DNA from 2 places in the Ensifer sp. genome. Region 1 is predicted to be linked to the other one. Evidence: riboswitches for the same ligand, from Rfam matches in the RefSeq annotation. Region 1 holds a riboswitch; the other holds the start of a gene.
The links. Region 1 has a riboswitch for FMN ahead of RTP54_RS06395 (DMT family transporter). Riboswitches for the same ligand answer to the same signal wherever they lie in the genome.
Positions count from the first base shown of each region.

Region 2: another riboswitch for FMN. It lies ahead of RTP54_RS12430 (6,7-dimethyl-8-ribityllumazine synthase); the one in region 1 lies ahead of RTP54_RS06395 (DMT family transporter).

Region 1 covers NZ_DALZXU010000001.1:1,318,947-1,326,510, reverse strand. Annotated here, with positions in the region: gene RTP54_RS06410 (HAMP domain-containing methyl-accepting chemotaxis protein) at 1-1,571, shown strand, start outside; gene RTP54_RS06405 (MarR family winged helix-turn-helix transcriptional regulator) at 1,755-2,228, shown strand; gene RTP54_RS06400 (esterase-like activity of phytase family protein) at 2,318-4,513, opposite strand; gene RTP54_RS06395 (DMT family transporter) at 4,611-5,519, opposite strand; FMN riboswitch at 5,597-5,746, opposite strand; gene hupB (DNA-binding protein HupB) at 5,867-6,142, opposite strand; gene lon (endopeptidase La) at 6,365-7,564, opposite strand, start outside.
Region 2 covers NZ_DALZXU010000001.1:2,540,739-2,548,302, reverse strand. Annotated here, with positions in the region: gene RTP54_RS12435 (low temperature requirement protein A) at 240-1,517, shown strand; gene RTP54_RS12430 (6,7-dimethyl-8-ribityllumazine synthase) at 1,882-2,355, opposite strand; FMN riboswitch at 2,447-2,699, opposite strand; gene RTP54_RS12425 (ABC transporter ATP-binding protein) at 2,836-3,897, opposite strand; gene RTP54_RS12420 (ABC transporter permease) at 3,910-4,692, opposite strand; gene RTP54_RS12415 (ABC transporter permease) at 4,689-5,570, opposite strand; gene RTP54_RS12410 (ABC transporter substrate-binding protein) at 5,786-6,892, opposite strand; gene RTP54_RS12405 (MurR/RpiR family transcriptional regulator) at 7,080-7,564, opposite strand, start outside.

The DNA of each region.
Region 1 (7,564 bases):
TGAGCGGCTTCGGCAAGCTTTCCGACGAATATGCAGCCCTGATGGTGACCGATGCCGACAAGGCCGCGCTGGAAAAGGTCAAGGGCGCCTACGACGCCTATCTCACGGTATCCGCCGGCATGGTCAAGCTCTCCAACAATCTCGAGAACATGAAGGCGCAGAGCGTGTTCAAGGTCGAGATGCGCGAAACGGAACAGCAGGTCGATCAGGCGATCAAGGAAATGCGCGCCCTCAACCTCGCAGGCGCCGATGCTGCCGTTGCCGCCAGCTCGGCGACCCACGACCAGATCCGAATGATCGAAATCGCCGTGATCGCCGTTGCCGCCCTGATCGTGCTCGGCGCGATCTTCTATGCGATCCGCGGTATCGCCCGGCCGATCCAGATCATCACCCGCTCGATGGCGGGCCTTGCAAACGGCGACACCGCCACCGCCATTCCCTATGGTGCGCGCAAGGATGAGATCGGCGAGATGGCCCGTGCCGTCGAGGTGTTCCGCGAGGCGGCCATCTCCAATCTGCAGCTCGAGGAAGATGCCAAGGTGCAGCGTTCGCAGGCAGAAGCCGAGCGTCGCCGCGTGACCGAAGACGCCGAGGCCGCCGCCCAGCATCGCCTGCAGGAAGCCACCGCTGGCCTTGCAACCGGTCTTCGCCGCCTTGCGGCCGGCGACCTCGCATTCCAGCTCAACGAGCCCTTCGCGCCGGATTTCGAACAGCTCCGCCATGACCTCAACCAGGCTGTCGCGCAACTCGCCGACACGCTGGCAGCCGTATCGTCGAGCTCGGGCAGCATCGACAGCGGAGCGCGCGAAGTCAGCCAGAGCGCCGACGACCTGTCGCGCCGCACGGAACAGCAGGCCGCATCGCTCGAAGAAACGGCCGCCGCGCTCGATGAGATCACGGTCAATGTCGGCAGCTCCTCCAAGCGGACCAACGAAGCCCGCGCCATCGCCAGCCAGGCAAACGAAAGCGCCCACAAGTCGGGCGCCATCGTTTCCGGCGCCATCGACGCCATGGGTCGCATCGAGCATTCGTCGAGCCAGATTTCCAATATCATCGGCGTCATCGACGAAATCGCGTTCCAAACCAACCTTCTCGCGTTGAATGCAGGCGTCGAGGCCGCGCGTGCTGGCGATGCCGGCAAGGGCTTTGCGGTTGTCGCCCAGGAAGTGCGCGAATTGGCGCAGCGCTCGGCCAATGCTGCCAAGGAGATCAAGGACTTGATCCGCAATTCGGCCGTCGAGGTGCAGAGCGGCGTCAAGCTCGTTCGCGAAACTGGCGAAGCGCTGCGCACCATCGAAGGCTTCATCGTGACGATCAACCAGCACATGGATGCTATCGCCGTATCCGCGCAGGAACAGTCCGCCGGTCTTTCGGAGGTCAACACCGCCGTCAACCAGATGGACCATGTGACCCAGCAGAACGCGGCCATGGTCGAAGAGGCAAACGCGGCAAGCGCAACGCTCGCACAGGAAGCAGGACGCCTACGCGAACTGATCGCCCGCTTCACTTTGGCCGAGGCTTCCGGTTACGGCCACAAGACTTCGGCCGGATCATCGCGCTGGGCGGCATAGTCCGAACGGGCTAATTTCTTCCGCTTGCAAGTCAAACGGCCTCCGGAAACGGGGGCCGTTTCTTGTCTGTGGCAGCCATTACCGTGAAACGGCAGAGGTTTTAGTCGACAAATGTAGCAATTGTAACTATCAATAATGTTGCTACCATTTCACATGGCACCTCACAAATTTCCAACGATGATCATGAAGAAGACATTTGAAGTTTCCGACAGGCTGTTTGAGCTTTACCACCGCGTCCATCGGCTGGTGAACGAGTCCATGACGGAGGAAGGCGTTTCGCTGGCGCGCAGCAAATTCCTGTTCTTCCTGAGCAAGCTCGGCCCCTGTCGCTCAACGGATATCGCCTGCGCATTGAACTTTGCGCCACGAACCGTCACCGAAGCGATCGATGGCCTGGAGCGCGACCGGCTGGTGACGCGCAAGCCGGACCCCGAGGACCGCCGCGCCAAGATCGTCTCGATCACCGATACCGGCCGCGTCATTCTTGAGGCCGCCGAACATCCGCGCAAGCAGCTGATCGAGGAGATCTTCTCGGCGCTGGACGACAAGGAGCTGGATCAGCTCTTCGATATCGTCGGCAAGCTGGTGGACAGGACCGACGAGATCCGCAAGCGCAAGGACGAGGCGGAAGCCGCGCAGATCGCGGTCGCACGCTAGGCGCATTCTTCCCCATTAGAGCTGTCCGGAACAAAAAGAGGCCGGGACGTCATGTTCCGGCCTCTTCCGTTTTTCTCCTGGCCAGACGCTTACATCGCGTCGATGGCACCGATGGAGAAGAACAGCGTTTCACCGGAGGAATCATCGACCCCGTCATTGTCGGTGACGACATAGCCGTTGCCTGCTGCATCGACGGTGAAGCCTTCGACCTTGTCGACGACGTAACCGTTCAGAGCCTTCAGATCGGGAATGAGATCGCGAACCACTTCCTTCTTGACGACAGGCAGTTCGCCGCCAAGTTCTGCCGGCTTCAACTCTGCGAGTGCCACGCGATAGAGCTTCTTCAGCTTTGCAGCCTGGCCGATCAGGTTGTCGCGTTCGATGATGTAGGCATAGTCGCCGTGGACCGAGATTTCCGACAGGCCGACCCAGCCGCCATCAGCCTTTTCGAGCGGATAGCGAACGGCGCCCCATTCTTCGCTCGACGGCTTGTAGGAGACGAGCTTGACGAAGCCCTTCTGGTCGTCCTTCCACTCGCGCTGCACCGCCATCCACAGAACCTGATCGTCGCCTTCGCCAACGACCGTCACACCCTCGAAACCGAAGCGGGTTTCGCCGGCACGCAAAGCTTCGGGAAGCGCGATCTCCTTCTTGATCTCACCCTTCTTGTTCACCTTCAGCAGGGCGTGGCTGTAGAGCTTGTCGGAATTGCCTTCCGAAACGAGCCAGAAGCCCCCTTCCCCGTCATTGGCGATGCCTTCGATGTCGAGCTTCTGTGCCGGCGCGCCATCGCGGGTGATGCGAAGGGCTTCGGTGATCAGCGCCGGCTTCTGCGTCGCGTCGATGGTGAAGATGGTTGGCTGCGATGCGTAAACCGAATCGTTGACGGCGCGCAGGAAGCCCGGCTTGTCGGCCACGGCGACCAGGCCCGAAAGCGCGCCGAATCCGACCGGCAAACCATCCTTGTCGGCCGAGCGGATTTGCGGATAGGCGGCCACGCCTTCACCGCGCTCATAGAGCATCACGTGTGAACGCGCGCCGCCGTCCTCACCGAGATCGACCTCGTTTGCGGTGGCAAGCAGGTTGCGCGACGGGATCGCGACGGCACCTTCAGGCGAGATGCCCGACGGCAGCAACTGCAGGAGCTCCGGTTCAGCGCCGGTGTCCTTGTAGACGCCGACGACAGATGCACGCTCGGCAAGCACGAAGAACAGATTGTCGTTACCGAACTTTGCGGCCTCCAGGCCCTCCGGCTCGACGCCCTTGGCCGACGAACGCTTCTCGGGATAGTGGCCGATCGATGCGATCGCGTGTTCGAAGCTTGCGCCCGACTCGAACAACACCTTGCCTGACGTGTCGAAGACGGTGAAGCCACGCGAACCGCCCTCATAGTCGCCTTCGTTGGCGACGACGATGCGGTTGTCGTCGAGCCACTTGACGGCATCGGGCTCGCGCTTGCGGCCAGGCTGCTCGTCCTTGAAGGCGATCGCGCCGTCGCGCTTGGTATCGATGTCCTTGAGGTCGACGCTGCCTGCGGAGAAATGCGTCTTCACCGTTGCCGACTTGGCGTCGATGATGACGATGTGGTTGTTCTCCTGCAGCGTCAGCGCGATCTCGTCCTTGCCGTTGAAGGAGACGAATTCCGGCTCCGGATCGTCGCCGGCAACCTCGGCAAGGCCGGTCAGGGTCACGTGCTTGATCGTGGCGCAATCGGCAACGCCGTCGTTCAGCGACAGGATTACCAGGTCGCCGGCCGGCATCTGCGGGATCTTGCCGTCGTTGACCTCTTCGTCACGCTCGTTCTCGATGGCGATCGCCGCCAGCGTCCGGTCCTTGTTGACGGCAACGCTGTCCGGCTGGCCACCGAGATCACAGGTCGCTTCGATCCTTTTGGAGGCGACATCGACGGTGGCAAGGAAACCCGACGGCTTGGTGAAGCTCTCGCTGGTGTTGACCGCGACCAGGGCCTTTCCACCTGCGACGGCAACCGATGTCGGCTCGCCATCGAAACCGACGATGCCGGCCGGCTTCGGTGTCTTGGCATCGGTGATGTCGATGAGACCGATGCGCTTGCCGGGGCTATCGGAATAGATCAGCGTGTTGCCGTCTTCGGTGGCAGTGATGATTTCCGCCGATGTCGCTTCCTTGCGGGCATCGCCTTCAGGCAGGTTGTCTGCCACTGCGAAGGACGCGATGCGATTGAACACCGGTTCGGCTGCGGCCGGAAATGCGACGGACGCGAGAAGCATGGCGGCAAGTGCCGTTCTGCATGATGAAATGGTCATGAAATCCCCCAGTTCGAATCTTCAAAACAAGGGGGTTTCTGCGGGATGGCGATGACAGGCGCATGACAATCCCGCGCCTTTGTTGTGCAGCGTGGCGCTATGCGGTTCTGCGCTCGCGATTCATCTCGTGCCGCATGATGAAAAGCGAGGCGCCGAGGATGAGGATGGCCCCGAGCCACAGATAGCCGCTCGGTGCGTAGCCGAAGACCAGCCAACCGGCCAGCACATTGAGCGGCAGCTTCAGATCGTCGAAGGGCTGCACATAAGCCGCGTCGGCAACGCTGTAGGCAAGGGTCAGAAGATATTGCGCCACCACCGTCAGCAGGCCTGCCAGGACGAGAAGCGCGAGGATCGTCCCACCCGGTACGACGAACCCTGCCGATAGCGCCAGCACGCCGTTGATCGGCGTCAGGAGGACCAGCAGCCAGACCGTGATCGTTTCAGGGCGCTCGATGCCTGTCAGGCTCTTGGTGATGAGCGACGACGCGCCCCAGAGCAATGCCGACAAGACCGGCAGCAGCGCCGCCCAGGTGAAAGTCTCCGACCAGGGTTGCAGGATGATGGTGGCACCGGCAAAGCCGACGGCGGCCGCGGCCCAGCGCGCAGCCCCCACGCGCTCGCCGAGGAAAAGGCGTGCGCCGAGAATGATGAAGAATGGCGACGTCATCACCAGCGCGATGGCTTGCCAGATCGGGACGGAGGCAAGGCCCGACACCCATGCCGCAACGCCCAGTGCCGCAAGTCCAACGCGAACGACATGGCGCCAGGGGTAGTCGGTGCGCATCGCCGACAGACCGACCCGCAGCAGGAACGGCAGGGAAAAGACAAGCGCAAAGGCATATTGCCAGAAGGCCGTCGACGTCGCGGAGTAGCCGAGTTGCATCGTCATCCATTGGGTGACGACATTGAGCAAGGCAAAGGCGACCCCGGCCAGGATCATCCAGGCGGCGCCGGCCACGGCACGGGAGGTAAAAAGCACTTGGGTAGTCTGATTCATGTCCTTCATCCGCAAACAGGGACCAACACAAATCAGGACGCATGAACGCCGTATGCGACGACGGGCAGCCCTGCCCCTCGCACCTCGTTCATTCTCTTCCATCCGGACTGTGACCGTCGGCTCCGGAATTGCACCGGATCTGCTACCTTCCATTGCCGAGACGCCGGAAGTGCTCGCGGGCTTGGGCCGAAACCCTTACCGCCGGTGGGGACTTTCACCCCGCCCTGAGAACAGATCGAGCCGTAGACGAAAGACTGCGCGGCTGCAAGGTCGCCGCAACGCAAAAGGGTCCGGCGTGAGCCGAACCCTTCAAGACTTGGACTGCCGGCCTCGTATCCGGCCGTCAAGCAAACTTATCAGCCGTTAACGGCATCCTTCAGGCCCTTGCCGGCCGTGAACTTCGGAACGTTGCGTGCCGGAATGTCAACTTCAGCGCCCGTGGACGGGTTGCGGCCCTTGGAGGCTTCGCGACGCGAAACGGAGAAGTTGCCGAAACCGACGAGGCGAATGTCGCCGCCGTTCTTCAGTTCAGCCTGGATGGTCTCGAAAACTGCATCAACTGCGGAAGATGCGTCGGTCTTGGAAAGTCCGGCCTTCTCAGCAACGGCAGACACGAGCTCATTTTTGTTCATGTTTCCACCCCTTTCAAAATGGTTCGAAACAACTGTGTTTTTAAGCCGCGGCGGCTTTCGCATCGCCTGCGCCTTGCCATTCCCAATTGCGCCTAATCCCTTGGAATGCAAGGCTTGGGCCGTGCTTTTACAACAAAAAAGACCGGCCAAAGGCCGGTCTTAAGCGTTTTTCTGCCAATTGGACCCGGCGGCAACACTATTGCCGCCGCCGGTCCGTGACGATCAGTGAGCGATGGATGCGCCGGCTTCGTCCTGCGAATCAACCGCGGCGACGGTCGCCGGTTCGTTTGCCGGGTCCCATTCGATCGGCTCGGGCACGCGCACCAGAGCGTGCTCAAGCACCTCACCCATGCGCGAGACAGGAATGATCTCCAGAACGTTCTTCACGTTGTCAGGGATCTCCGCGAGATCCTTGGCATTCTCCTCTGGGATCAGCACCTTCTTGATGCCGCCGCGAAGCGCTGCCAGCAGCTTCTCCTTCAGACCACCGATCGGCAGGACGCGACCGCGCAGGGTGATTTCACCCGTCATCGCCACGTCCTTCGAGATCGGAATACCGGTCATCACCGAGACGATTGCCGTTGCCATGGCAACACCGGCCGACGGGCCATCCTTGGGCGTCGCACCTTCCGGTACGTGCACGTGGATGTCGCGCTTGTCGAACAGCGGCGGCTCGATGCCGAAGTCGATCGCCCGCGAACGGACGTAGGACGCCGCCGCCGAAATCGATTCCTTCATCACGTCACGCAGGTTGCCGGTGACCGTCATGCGACCCTTGCCGGGCATCATGACGCCTTCGATCGTCAGCAGTTCGCCGCCGACCTCGGTCCAGGCAAGCCCGGTGACCACACCGACCTGATCGTCGCGTTCGGCTTCGCCGTGACGGTAGCGCGGCACGCCCAGGTAATCTGGAACATTGTCCGCCGTAACGGCCACAGACTTGGTCTTGCCCTTGATGATCTCGGTCACCGCCTTGCGGGCGAGCTTCATCAGTTCGCGCTCGAAGTTACGAACGCCGGCTTCACGCGTATAGGTCTGGATGATCGCCATCAGCGCACCGTCGGTGACCGAAAACTCCTTCGGCTGAAGCGCGTGATCGCGGATCGCCTTGGGCAGCAGATGCCGCTTGGCAATCTCCAGCTTTTCTTCTTCCGTGTAACCGGCGATGCGGATCACTTCCATGCGGTCCATCAGCGGCGCCGGAATGTTCAGCGTGTTTGCCGTTGTGATGAACATCACGTTGGACAGATCGTATTCAACTTCCAGGTAGTGATCCATGAAGGTCGAGTTCTGTTCCGGATCCAGCACCTCCAGCAGAGCCGAAGACGGGTCGCCGCGGAAGTCCTGGCCCATCTTGTCGATCTCGTCGAACAGGAAGAGCGGGTTGGACTTCTTGGCCTTCTTCATCGACTGGACGACCTT
Region 2 (7,564 bases), 1.2 Mb from region 1:
GACGCTCCATCTGCCTGCTTCAGACATGTCCAGCGCAAACCGTCTAGCGCGTTTGCTGGAGATACGCTGATACCGCAATGCACGTTGATCCTCCCTCGCGCATTGCGGCGAGACGCCCGGCAGAGATGCCGGGCGTTTTCATCTCCAGCCAATACTGGGTGATCCGGCGCTGCGCGCTTGACGAGGCTTCTGCAAATATTTGAATATTCTTGCATTCCGTCAACGAGGAATGCTGCCCCATGTCCGACGCCACCACGACATCGTCCCATCCAGCAGCCCATCGGCTGGCCCGCATGAGCGGCCGCGATACCCACGAACATCATCGCACCGCAACGACGCTCGAGCTTCTGTTCGACCTGACCTTCGTCATCGCCTTCAGCCTTGCGGCGTCGCAGCTTGCGCATCTGATGGCCGAAGGACATTTCAAGGCGGGGTTGATCGGCTTTACGCTCGCGATCTTCGCCATCTGCTGGGCCTGGATCAATTTTACCTGGTTTGCGTCCGCCTATGACACCGACGACTGGGTGTTTCGCTGCGTCACCATGGTGCAGATGGTCGGCGTGCTGATCCTGGCGATCGGGCTTCCGGCCATGTTCCACTCGATCGACGTGGGCGGGCATCTCGACAATGGCGTGATGGTGCTCGGCTATGTGGTGATGCGCGTGGCGATGATCTTCCAGTGGCTGCGCGCCACCCGCCAGGATCCGCTCAGGCGCGAGGCCTGCATGACCTATGTGATCGCCATCGGCATTGCCCAGCTTGGCTGGATCGTTCTGATCTTCTTCGATTTCTCGCTCACGGTGTCCATTGCCATGGTGGTGGTGCTGACGGCGATCGAGATGCTCGGGCCCTATATCGCCGAGACGCGGCATGGCGGCACGCCCTGGCATGCGCACCACATCGCCGAACGCTACGGGCTTCTTGCGATCATCGCGCTTGGCGAGGGCGTCGTCGGCACAGTCGCCTCGATTACCGCCGTCGTCGACGGGGAGGGGTGGAACCTCGACGTCGCGCTCGTCTGCCTCGCCGGCACCGGGCTCACCTTCGGCATGTGGTGGATCTACTTCCTGTTGCCGAGTGCGGAGGTGCTGCATGCGCACCGCCGGCGCTCCTTCGTCTGGGGCTATGGCCACATGTTCATCTTTGCGGCGATCGTGGCGACCGGCGCCGGCCTGCATGTCGCCGCCTATTACATCGAGCATAAGGCGCATATCGGCTCGCTGGCAACGGTGCTCACCGTCGCCGTTCCGGTCGGGGCCTATATCGGCCTGGTCTACGGCATGTATGCCTATCTGCTCAGGCAGGCAGAGGCGCTGCACGCGTGGTTGCTCGCGGGAACCGCCCTGTTGCTGGCGACGTCGATCGCGGCTGCGATCGCCGGCGTCGACATGGCGGTCTGCCTTGTTATCCTGATGTTCGCGCCGTTCGTCACCGTCGTCGGGTTCGAGGCGGTTGGTCACCGCCACCGCATGGCGGCGCTGGAACGGTGCCTTGCAGAGGCCGAGCCGGCGCATTGAGCGTCGGGGAATTGTCGAGTCGAAACAGCGGCCTAAGCGTCGGTGCTTGCAGGTCGATTCAGGTGCTTCAGAGGTTGATTCAAGAAGGGCATCGCTTTCGCCCGCGTCGGTGTTTCACTCGTTTGGCGCAGCGTTGCCCCTGACCCTAGCCCTCTCCCCGTAAACGGGGAGAGGGAACTGTCGAGCATGCGGCGTACGCTTTCACGCGCCGCGCGCCTTGAAATCCATTCCGTCGGTCAGGGTTATCGGATGACGATGCTGGACGCGAGCGCGTGCCACGCATGTCCTTCTCCCCGCCAGCCGGGGAGAAGGTGGCCGGCAGGCCGGATGAGGGGCTGCCGGTCACGGTGTCGCTGTCTTGAGATCAGGCGTTGACCAGCGCCAGTTTGGCGCGGGCGTCGAGGATCTGGGCGCAGGCATTGGCGGCCTCTTCGCCCTTCGTCACGAAATGTTCGCGGAAGAAGGCGATCAGCGGCGCGCTTTCCTGGAAATTGTGCGGCGTGAGCACGGCGGACAGCACCGGCACGTCGGTGTCGAGCTGGACGCGCATCATGCCGTCGAGCACCGTGCCGGCAACAAAATCATGCCGGTAGATGCCGCCGTCGACGACGAAGGCGGTGCCGAGGATCGCGGCGTAGCGGCCGGTCCTTGCGAGCTTCTGAGCGTGCAGCGGGATTTCGAGCGCGCCCGGCACGTCGAAGATCTCGACGTCGGCGGCAGAACCGCCGAGCTTCGTCCACTGCGCGATGAAGGCATCGACGCAACGGTCGACGATGTCTGCATGCCAGCGGGCACGGACAATCGCGATCTTGGCGGTGGGGTGGGAAAGAATAGTCATGGTCTCGGCCTTCCAGGGTTTGGCGTTTCCAATTTTCCCGTCGGGCGAACATGCATGCGCGCGAAACCCCGTGCGCGGGGTTCACGTTCCTGCTTGCTCTCTTCCATCCGGACTTTAACCGTCGGCTCCGGAATCTGACCGGATCTGCTGACCCCTGGAACCGTTGCCGACTCCAAGGCGCTCGCGGGCTTCGATCCCTGCATGTTTCCTTAAACCTCACTGATTTAAGGACAAAACATGCAGCACGTTAAGTTCTACAGCGACCTTTGCGCGTCTGTATAACGCGCGGCGCTGTAGTGATCGCTACCGCCGGTGGGGAGTTTCACCCCGCCCTGAGAACAGGGCCGACTATATAGAACGGCCACGCGGGGTCAAACGCGTGGCGCGACGAAAATCCTGGAAATTACGACAGATTTTTCCAAGACCGGGCGCTGCCGGGCGAAATGGTTCCGGCAGCGCTCGGTCTTTGCACGTCCGATCTTACTCGCGAATGACGAGCAGATCCTTGGCGGCGAAGCGCAGCGTGACGTTGTCGCCGTAGGCGGGCGGCGTCAGGCCGGGATCGTTGAACATGTCGAAGGAGATGACGTCGCCGCCAATGCGCAGCTTTGTGCGGATGACCGAGCCGAGGAAGCTGGTCGAAACCACCTCGCCGGTGAGCGCGGTATCACCCTTGGCGCTGTCGGCGATCGAGCCCGCCTCCGGGCGCAGCGCCAGCGAAATGGGGTCGCCGCCCTTCATGCCGGAAATCGGCTCCTTCAGCGATACCTTTTGGTCGCCGATGGCAACGGTGCCCGTGGCCGGATCTGCCACCTTGGCCTCGATGATGTTGAGCGTGCCGACGAAGGAGGCGACGAAGCGGGTGGCGGGCGTGTTGTAGATCTCGAAGGGCGTGCCGATCTGGTCGGCGCGGCCCGAATTCATCACTACGATGCGGTCGGAGATCGACAGTGCCTCTTCCTGGTCATGGGTGACGAAGACGGTGGTGATGCCGAGCTGCTGCTGGATCTGGCGGATTTCCTCGCGCAGCGACACGCGGATCTTGGCGTCGAGGGCCGACAGCGGCTCGTCGAGCAACAGCACCTGCGGCTTGGCGGCAAGCGCGCGGGCAAGCGCCACGCGCTGCTGTTGGCCGCCGGAGAGCTGATAGGGAAAACGATCGGCCAGGTGCTCGAGCTTGATCAGGCTGAGCATCTGCTTGACGCGCGCGTCGATCTCCGCCTTAGGCGCGCCGGCAACCTTCAGGCCGAAGGCGACGTTGTCGGCGACGTTCATGTTCGGGAACAGCGCATAGGCCTGGAATACCATGCCGATGTTGCGCTGGTTCGGCTTCAGCGTGCCCTGGTCCTTGCCGTTGATGACGATGGATCCGCTGGACGGCATCTCGAAGCCGGCGATCATGCGCAGCACGGTCGTCTTGCCGCAGCCCGACGGGCCGAGGAACGAGACGAATTCGCCCTTCTCGATCGACATGTCGAAGCCATGCACGACCTGCACGGGGCCGAAGGATTTCTGGATGTTGGTCAGTGTCAGGAAACTCATATGGACCGATCCTCAGGCCTTGGGAGGCGCGCTTTTTTGAAAGCGCGAGACGAGCTGGATGAGGCCGAGGCAGCCCCAGGTGATGCCGAACGCGATGACGGCGAGAGCGGCTGGCTCATAGGCGCGGTTGGCGCCGAGAAGCTGCATGTACGGACCGAAGGCCGGCCGGTTCAGAAGTGCTGCCATGGTGAATTCGCCGATGACGATGGCAAATGTCAGGAAGGCACCGGAGAGCACCGCGACCAGGACGTTCGGCAGAATGATCCGCCCGAGAATGGTCGCCCAGCCTGCCCCGAGGCTCTGGGCGGCTTCGGTGAGCGTCGCGATGTCGATCGTGCGGAGCCCGGTATCCACCGCCCGGTACATGTAGGGCAGGGCGAGGATGGCGTAGCCGAACATCAAAAGCACGTTGGTGCCGAAGATCGATCCGGTCAAAGGCAGCCAGCTCGAGGTGTTGTAGAGACGGATGTAGCCGAAAACGATCACGATCGCCGGGATGACGAGCGGCAGAAGCGTGATGAACTCGATGTAGGGCCGCAGCCGCGGCAGCTTCAGGCGAACCCAGTAGGCCGTGGGCACCACCAGCAGAACGCCGAACAGGATCGTGAACAGCGCCTGCATGATCGAATAGGTGAAGGTCTCCTGAAAGCGCGGATCGCTGAAGACCTTGCCATAGGCGTCGAAGGAATACTCGCCGCGACGCATCTTCAAGGAGAAGTTCGTCATGCCGATCAGCGGCAGGGTGAAATAGAGGAGGCCGAAAACGAGGGCCCCCCAGGCCCAGATCTTCTTCATTTCAGCCACCTCTCGCTGCGGGCGCGAAGCCAGATGTAGATCGCGTTGGCGATGCCGGTCACGACGATCATGCCGAAGGCGAGCGCGTAGCCGAGATGCGGATTGCCGAGAACGTCGCCGCGGATCTGGGCGAAGAGCAGGATCGGCACGATCGACAGCGACGAGCCGGTGAGCGCGATCGCGGTCGCAACCGCGCCGAAGGCATTGGCGAACAGGAGTGCCAGCGTGCCGAGCAGCGAGGGCAGAAGGATCGGAAAGGCGACCATGCGCCAGTATTGCAGGCCGGTGGCGCCGAGAATTTCGGCCGCCTCGCGCCATTCGCGCTTCAAGCCGTCGAGCGCCGGGGTGATGATCAGGATCATCAGCGGGATCTGGAAGAACAGATAGGTGACGGTCAGCCCCCAGAAGGACAGGAGGTTGAAGCCGAGCAGCCTCAGGTCGAGGCCGAAGTTGGAGCGCAGGAAGACGGTCAGGATGCCGACGGGGCCGAGCGTCGCCAGAAAGGCGAAGGCGAGCGGCACGCCGGCGAAGTTCGAGGCGACGCCGGAAAAGGTCAGCAGCGGCCCGCGGATCCATTTCGGCAATCCGCCGAAGACGACTGCGGACGCAATCGCAAAGCCGATCAGGCAGCCGAGAAGCGCCGAGGCGATGCTGATCTTGATGGAGATCCAGTAGGCCGAGAGGATCGAGGGCGTGAACAGGCCGATGATGTTGTCGAAGGTGAAGCCGCCCTCAGGCGTCTGGAAGGCGCCGACCACGATCTTCATCGTCGGCAGAATGAGAAACAGCAACACGAACGCCGCAAAGGGCAGGACGCCGAGCCAGTGAAGCGGAAGGCGGCGCGCAGGTGGCCTGGCGCCGGTGTGAGCAGATGACATTCCGTTCGCCCCGAGATGCCGCGCTACGGACGCGGTCGTTCATTGAATTTTCTACAGCGACCTTTGCGCGTCCTCCCGACGCGCAAAGGTCGCTGTAGCACATTGAATTGCTGCATGTTTTCGTCCTCATGTCGAGGAGGACGAGGAAAGATGCGAGCGATATCGCATCTGCCCCGGCCGGAAAACCGGCCGGGGCAGCATGGTTGTGGAAACGCTTACTGAACGTTGGCGCCGACGACGGAATCCCATGCGCCGGTGACGGCTGCCTTGTTGGCGTCGACTTCCTCGAGCGTCGGGAAGTAGGCCTTCTCATAGGCTGCTGCCGGCGGCAGGGCGTCGATCAGTTCCTGCGGAACCTTGCCGGCCTTGACCATGGCGTTGAAGCGGGTCGGGTGGCAGAAGCCCTTGAGCCAGCCGAGCTGACCTTCGTCCGAATAGAGGTGCTCCATCCACAGCTTTGCTGCGTTCGGGTGCGGCGCATAGGCCGAGATGCCCTGAACGTAGACGCCGGCGAGAACGCCGCTGGCCGGAACGACGACTTCGGTCGGCGGGTTGCCGTTGAGCGTCTTTGCCCAACCGAGTGCGTTGTAGTCCCAGGCAACGATGATCGGGGTCGAGCCCTGGGCGAGCGTGCCGGACTTGCCGATGACAGGAACGAAGTTGCCGGCCTTGTTGAGCTCGGCGAAGTAGCCGAGACCGGCTTCGCCGGCTTCCTTGCCCGACTTTGCGCCCTTGGCAAGACCAGCGGCGAGAACGCCGAGGATCGCCTGGTTGGAAGCGCGCGGGTCACCGGCAAGAGCGACCTGACCGGCATATTCCGGCTTCAGGAGGTCGGCCCAGTCCTTCGGCGCTTCCTTGACGAGGTCCTTGTTCACCAGGAACGACATGACGCCGTAGTAGTCGCCGTACCAGTAGCCTTCGGCGTCCTTGACGCTGTCGGGAATTTCGTCCCAGGTCGAGACCTTGTAGGGCTGCAGCAGGCCTTCGGCCTTCATCTGCGGGCCGAAGGCGAGGCCGACGTCGATGACGTCAGGAGCCTGCGGGCCCTTGTTGTCCTTGTTGGCCTTGACTGCCTCGACTTCGTCGGCAGAGCCGGCGTCGGGGTTCAGTTCGTTGACCTGGATTTCCGGATACTTGGCCTTGAAGGCGGCGATCACGTCGCCATAGCCGCACCAGTCGTGGGGCAGGGCGATCGTGGTCAGCATGCCTTCCTTCTTGGCAGCTTCGATGAGCTCTGCGCTCGGCTCGGCAGCGGCAATGGCCGTCGTTGCCAAGAGAATGGCGGTGGAAAGCGAGAGCAGTCGTTGAGTCGTTGAAATCACTGGTGTTCTCCTTATGGGTTTTCAGTCAATTTCGGCGATGCTGTTAAAGAGATGCTATGAAACTTGTGTGACAGCGATCCGTCTGATCGCGCCGCGCATGTCGTTGGAAGAACAAATCTTTTTCCGACACGGCGCCTTCACTGAAACACATGTGCATAAAACTTCGTGAACGTTCCGGCTGTCCCTCCTAAACCGGTTTGCGAAAGATGCGGGTCGAATCGAACAGCCCCTCGAGCGTCTTCATACGGTCGCGGGTCGCGTCCCAGTTGGAGCTCTGAACGGCTTCGATCAACGCTTCGACCAGAAACAGGATCACCACCGAGCTGTCCCAGGCGGAGGGGATCTCGATCTGCGAGCGAAAAACCTTGGAGGCGGATTTCGCCACCGGCGAGCTCCAGCGATCGGTGAAGAGCACGATCTCGACGCCGCGTTCGCGCGCCGACTTCGCCAGCGTCTCCATTTCCTGTTCGTAGCGGCGGATGTCGAAGAGAATCAGTACGTCGCCATGGCGCATGTCGAGCACGTAATGCGGCCAGGCGCTGGCATTGGAGGCGATTTCGGTGACGCCGGGACGGATCACCTGCAGGTGGGTGAAGAGATAATCGGCAACGGCGCGGGTGATGCGGCCGCCGAGCAGATAGACGTTGCGCTTGCGATCGGCGATGAGCGCCA